2 regions of the Enterococcus gallinarum genome follow, and region 2 is predicted to be linked to the other one. Evidence: a T-box and tRNA genes for the amino acid it is inferred to sense, from the RefSeq annotation. Region 2 holds a T-box; the other holds one or more tRNA genes.
The links. The T-box of region 2 lies ahead of serS (serine--tRNA ligase). A T-box ahead of a tRNA ligase gene usually reads a tRNA of that ligase, here a tRNA-Ser.
Positions count from the first base shown of each region.

Region 1 (3,424 bases), 910 kb from region 2:
ATATTTGTTAATATGCCAAAGGTGACGGTACTTAAAAAACTAAAACAGACATGAATCAAAATGGTCATGATAACCCCCAAAACAAGGTGAAGACTGTAGCGATTCCTACGCCGATTGCGGCTGCAGTAAAGATAGCTTCAGTTCCTCGCGCAGTTCCACTGATCAGATGGCCAGCTAGAATATCACGAAATGAATTTGTGATGGCCACTCCAGGAACTAACGGCATCACGGCACCAATGATCAGGTTGTCAACATTTCCCGCCAAGCCCCCGCGAACAGATAGGATCGCTAAGCAGCCAATCACTAAAGAGGCGACGAACATATCCAAAAAGCGGATATCAATCGCTTTTTTCACCCAGAGACCTGTAATGAACCCGATGCTGCCAATGAAAAAAGTAACAATGAAATCAGACCAATTGCCGCCAAAAATAATCATTAATGTACTGCTGACCACTCCAGCACTCAATACTTGTAACCAGAGAGGAAAGCTTGGTGTGACTTGATTGATCTCTTTAAGAGATGCATACAACTGCGGTAATGTGATCTGTTTTTCTGCGAACGACCGGGAAAGCCGATTGACGGCCACTATTTTCTCCAAATTGATCACACGATCATGAACATTTTCAACTTGAGCGTAGTGACTGCTTCGTAATCCCATAAAGATGCCTGTAGCGGTCACATAACTGATACTATTGGCTTCGCCAGCGTTAGCAGCGATACGATTCATGGTATCTTCGACTCGATAAACTTCGGAACCATTCTCCATCATGATTTTTCCTGCCAAGAGGCAAGTTTCTAACAATAACTCATTTGTTTCTTGCATTTTAACGCCTCTCTATCTTGAAAAGTAATCCTCCTATTAGTTTACCTTTTTCATTCCAATTCAACAAGAGAAGTATCCGGTGAGTTAAATAACTAATAATAAAGAAAATATCTTATTTTTTGAAAGCAACCATTTTATTTAAATTGGTAAAAAACTTCACAAATAGCGGTGTGGATATAATTGTAGAACAATTCAGACAGTTATAAGATAACGAAATGAGTATATTGTTTTTCAATTTGGAAAATCTCGGTTACAATTAGATAAAGGAAAAGGGGGATTTATTGATGCGAAGAAAGGTCTATACAAGAGAACATATTTTGAAGGCCGCGTATGAGTTGATCAATAAAGAAGGATTTGGCAACTTTACCGCCCGAAATATAGCAAAGCAAATGGGGATTTCAACACAACCGATTTATTTGGAATTTGAAAACATGCAGGATTTGAAAAACACTTTAGTTGAAGCGGTCTTCAAAGATCTTTCAGAAAACGTGTTTCCTGTTGAACGGACTGGTGATAAAGTCATTGATTAAGGATTAAACTACATTCACTTCGCACAAGAAAAACACAACTTGTATATTGCTCTTTTCGTAGATGACTATGGCGGAGGGAAATTGATGCACGATTTTTCGTCTGATTATTTCAAAAAATTGATCAAGTCCGAACCAAAGTATGCGGATCTATCGGAAGAAGCGATTACAGCCTTGCACAATGGTGCTTGGATCGTTGTTACCGGCATTGCTTCATTGATGTCAGCTGGAATCATTACGCCAACGGAGGAACAAATCATTAAGGTGATCGAGGAAACGATCACTGGGATTTTAGATAGAACAGACATTTTTATTTTTCAATAATAACGAATCTGCAACCATTTTTTCGGATGGATTGCAGATTTTTTCTTGACTTTTTCTGAAAAAAGTAGAAAATAAACGTTATGGAGAGTTGGCAGAGTGGTAATGCAGCGGACTCGAAATCCGCCGACCCGGTTCATCCCGGCGCGCAGGTTCAAATCCTGTACTCTCCTTACAGTAACGCTTTGAAGCGTTTGGCCTATCCTTGGTGATAGGCTTTTTTTGTTTTGTAAGTAAAGACATGGGGAGGAGGGGCCCGAGGTATGAGAAAAGCATCGTACACGACTCATAAAATTTAATTAATGAGTTGATTAGTTGATTCAGGCAAGCAGTGAGAGCTTAGGAAACGAGTTTTGATAATGTCATGCCATTGCTTCTTTTTTTGAACGAAATCGATTAAACTAGAAGAAAGAGAACAAGAAAGCAGAAGGTGATAAAATGGCTGAGTTTGAAAAAGATTATGTCATGCGCCAAACGAAATTAGCTGTTAAGGGACTATCCGTTTTTTTGAAGGATGAATCAGTAGATGAGATCATGCAGTTGGATGAACAGCAGAGTGGACAAAAGAAAGAGCCAGAAGAGGAAAAGCAGTTGGAGTAGCTGTTTAATTTCATAACAAAACAAGAAAGCACCTGCTATTAGTCCTAGCGAGGTGCTTTCAGTACGAATCGGTATCCTTCATTTGGATGAACTCCTTATGCAGTTTTAGTCAATTCTTGTACAGCTTGTTCGATCGTCACACCAGTTGCAAAACGGTTAGCATCTTTTTTATCAAAAACGATAAAAAGGTTCAGTTTTGTATCTAGAGTAACTCGATATTGTAGTTCTGTGTTATAGAATGTCATAGTCATTCTCCTTTCAGTGTTATTCGTAACGAAAGGCAACGGTTAAGTTGATAACGAAATTCCATGATCAGAATAACACGTTGCTTGGCGTCTGTCCAATAATAACTGAATGGTAGAGGAAGTTTACTAAAAATTTATTAAGGAGAACAGAAGTTATCTAAAAAAATCAAATAACAAATTTGTAAGGAAGCTCCTCTAGTGTCTGAGTAAAAAGCGGTATGAAGCGGTTTTGCTTGAAAAACTCTTTTTGTTGGGTTAAATATTTAATTTATTATATTTTTTTTAAATTTAATTTTACTCAATTTATGGTAAGATAAGATTTGTTTCAGGGAAAATGAAAAAGGAAAATGAAAATGGATGTGAAAATATGTGCGGAATTGTAGGTTTCGTTAATACTAAAGACCAAAAAGCCGAAATCATTGAACAGATGATGGATCGAATCATTCATCGCGGTCCTAATAGTTCTGGAAAATTCATTGATGACCAAGTTGCTCTTGGCTTTCGGCGTTTATCGATTATTGACTTAGAAGGCGGTACGCAGCCTATTTATAATGAAGATGGAACGAAAGTAATCATTTTTAATGGTGAAATATATAACTTTCAATCTTTAAGAGAAGAATTGATCCAAGCTGGACATGTCTTTACGACTCATGCAGATACTGAGGTTCTTCTTCATGGGTATGAAGAATGGGGAACTGATTTATTGCAAAGAGTTCGCGGCATGTTTGCTTTTGCCATTTGGGATCGCGAAAAGCAAGAACTCTTTGGGGCAAGAGATCATTTCGGAATCAAACCTTATTATTACGCGGAAATGAATGGTACATTCATGTTTGGTTCAGAAATCAAGAGTTTTTTACCACATCCAGATTTTGAAAAAGAATTGAATAAGGATGCCTTAAAACCCTATT
Region 1 covers NZ_CP050816.1:1,511,022-1,514,445, forward strand. Annotated here, with positions in the region: gene HED61_RS07450 (threonine/serine exporter family protein) at 1-68, opposite strand, end outside; gene HED61_RS07455 (threonine/serine exporter family protein) at 65-823, opposite strand; partial or broken gene HED61_RS07460 (TetR/AcrR family transcriptional regulator) at 1,108-1,674, shown strand; tRNA gene HED61_RS07465 (tRNA-Ser) at 1,757-1,844, shown strand; gene HED61_RS07470 (hypothetical protein) at 2,110-2,271, shown strand; gene HED61_RS07475 (hypothetical protein) at 2,367-2,516, opposite strand; gene asnB (asparagine synthase (glutamine-hydrolyzing)) at 2,884-3,424, shown strand, end outside.
Region 1: it encodes a tRNA-Ser, which carries the amino acid that the T-box ahead of serS (serine--tRNA ligase) is inferred to sense. The anticodon was not compared.

Region 2 (3,424 bases):
AGTAAAATAAGCGTAACATAACTGTAATATAGTTTCAACAATAGGGGGGTATTTCTTAGAATATTTAAAGAAAAAAGGTAGGAATTCTCATCCTACCTTGTTCTTCAATTTTTTTCAATTCGGGTAACTCCACCCATATAAGGAACTAGTACTTCTGGTATAGTCACACTACCATCTTCATTTTGATAGTTTTCTAATACGGCAGCAACAGTTCTACCGACTGCTAGTCCTGAACCATTTAATGTATGCATGTAATGAATCTTGCCATCGTTATCTCTATAACGGATCATTGCTCGACGTGCTTGAAAATCTTCACAATTAGAACATGAACTGATTTCTCGATATGTTTCTTGTGCTGGAATCCATACTTCTAAATCATACGTTTTAGCAGCAGAGAAGCCCATGTCACCTGTAGACAATGCCATTACTCGATAAGGAAGTTGTAATTTTTGTAAAATGTCTTCTGCATTTGCAGTCATTTTTTCTAATTCTTCATAAGAGTGTGCTGCTTCACTTAGTTTGACCATTTCAACTTTGTTGAATTGATGTAATCGAATTAATCCGCGAGTATCACGACCAGCACTTCCAGCTTCTGAGCGGAAAGAAGGACTTAATGCTGTGAAGTAAACCGGTAGTTGGTCAAGATCCAATATTTCTCCATTATAATAATTCGTTAAAGGAACCTCAGCAGTAGGAATCAAGGTAAGATCTGTTTCCGCTAATTGGAAAACATCTTCTTTGAATTTAGGAAACTGTCCAGTTCCAAACATTGCATCGCTATTAACAATATATGGAGTAATCATCTCAGTGTACCCATGCTCATAAACATGTTGGTCTAGCATAAAGTTATATAAAGCTCGTTCAAGACGGGCACCTAATCCTTTATAGTAGACAAACCGGCTACCGGCTACCTTTGCACCTCGTTCAAAATCTAATATTCCTAGGTTTTCGGCAATATCCCAATGAGGCTTTGCTTCGAAATCAAATTCTTTTGGTGTAGCCCAGCGTCTTACTTCAACATTGTCATCTTCATCTTTTCCAACTGGGACAGAGTCATGAGGCAGATTAGGTAATGTCGTTGCGATCAATTTGATTTCTGAATCAATTTTTGCAATCTCGTCATCAAGAGACTTGATTTTAGTACCGACTTCTTTCATCTCAGTAATTTTATCATCTGCTGCTTTTTTTGCTCGTTTTAGTTGAGCTATTTCTGCAGAAACTTCATTTCGAACTTTTTTTAATTCTTCTGTCTCTACTAGGAGTTGTCGTCTCCTTCCATCTAACTTTAAGAATTCTTCTAATACTTCTTTTTTTACTCCGCGAGTCTGTAATTTTGTTTGGACTTTGTCAAAATTTTGCCGAATCATTTTAATATCTAACATAATTCTTCCCCCTTGTTTTTCATATAAAAAAAGACCTTTTCATCCCTATTCTTGGGACGAAAAGATCTTTCGCGGTACCACCCGAGTTCAGCATAACGCTGCCCTTGTTGCCCGTAACGTGGGCACACGATCTTTCTTTCAAAAGATACACTTTTAATGAACTGGATTCCATTCTTTCCATTACTGATTCTCACCAACCATCAGTTCTCTGAAAAAGTAAAAAATGTACTAGGTTCTATGCTTTATTAGTAAGTATTTTCTCTAGAATAGCGAAAAAGCGTTAGTTCGTCAACCATAGTTTTGGGTATTTGATAAATCATTTCTCTTTAATGGGAGATGGATAATAAAGGAGGTCCAATCCGGAGTAGATTTTGCAAAAATGTAGCCACCATGCAAGGCAACGATGCTTTGAGCAATGGCAAGACCAAGTCCAGTTCCCCCAGTTTCCTGCGAACGTGATTCCTCCACTCGATAGAAGCGGTCAAATAAGGAGTCTAATGAATGTTTGGGAATCATTTGTCCATTGTTCTTAACTGTTAGAATGGCTTCTGTTCCTACTTTTTCCACTTCCATTACGATTTTGTCAGCGCCTTTTCCATACTTTAAAGCATTAGACAATAAATTATTGAAAACTCGTACAAGCTTCTCAGTATCACCGTCCATAATAATGTGCTCTGGGCGAGTGTGAGTCTCAATCTTTATTCCTTTACGAGATGCTTCTAATTCAAAATCTGCAGCTAGTTGTTCGACTAATTGCGCCATATCAAAAGAAATGACATTTATTGGGACGCTAGGCTGTCTTACTTTTGTGTATTCGAAAAGATCGTCTACTAAAGATTTCATTTGCTTTGCTTTGACATAAGCGGTATGAGTATATTTCAATAACTCTTCTTCAGAATGATATTGACGATCTTCAATCAGGCCTAGATAACCAATAATAGAAGTTAAAGGAGTTCGGATATCGTGACTAACATTTGTAATTAATTCATCCTTCGACTGTTCGATCCTTCGTTCATCTTCAATGGCGGCGACGGTACTATCTACCAAGCCGTTAATATTTGAAACAATCCGATTGAGGTCACCACGCAGTTCAAATGGAATACGATGATCATAATTTCCCTCTGCAATATAATGAAGCTCACTAATAATATGCCGTAGTTGCATTTGACGGTATCGACGAATCAAACGCCAATACAAAACAATCACATCTAATAAAAAGAACAAAGGGATAATGAAATTGCGGCCACTTTGAAAAATATCCGTGTTAAAAGCAGAAGTAAAAGCGTTTTTTGACTCATAGATCGCCTCCACTAACAACGGTGAATTCTCTCTTATAGAAGTCAAAATGACTAAAATCGCGACATTTAATAGAAGTAAAAGGATTACAGTAACGATTCCTTCTGCAAATAATTCACTGATTTCTTTAGAAGTGAGGGTGATACGTTTCTTTTTTTCTATTGGATTACTTCGCATCTATTTTATAGCCAACTCCCCACACTGTTTGAATGACTTTCTCGCCATCAGTTGCTTCTTCTATCTTATCACGCAGATGACTCACATGAACCATTACGGTTTTGGCTGACACGACACTCTCTTGCTTCCACACACGCTCAAAAATTTCATCAGCACTAAATACACGATTCGGATGGGATGCTAATAGGTAGAGAATACCAAATTCAAGAGCGGTCAATTGGATCTCATTTCCGGTGATTGTTTTTACTTCATGAGAATCACGATTAATGATCAATGAGCTAACTTCTAAGATATCTGGCTGATTAGAGGGAGCTTGCATTTTTGTTCGACGGAGCAGAGACTTGACGCGAGCCATCACTTCCAAAGGATTGAATGGTTTTGTTACATAGTCGTCTGCACCAGCAACTAGACCTCGTATTTTATCCATATCAGTAGTCTTAGCAGTTAGCATGATGATTGGAATTTGAGATTCTTTTCGCAACTCTTTTACAACCTGCATGCCATCCATTTCAGGCATCATGATATCCAAGATCAGTAATTCAATATCTGGAGTAGTTCTAATTTTTGTT
Region 2 covers NZ_CP050816.1:596,832-600,255, forward strand. Annotated here, with positions in the region: gene serS (serine--tRNA ligase) at 105-1,382, opposite strand; T-box leader at 1,432-1,629, opposite strand; gene HED61_RS02860 (sensor histidine kinase) at 1,671-2,855, opposite strand; gene HED61_RS02865 (response regulator transcription factor) at 2,845-3,424, opposite strand, start outside.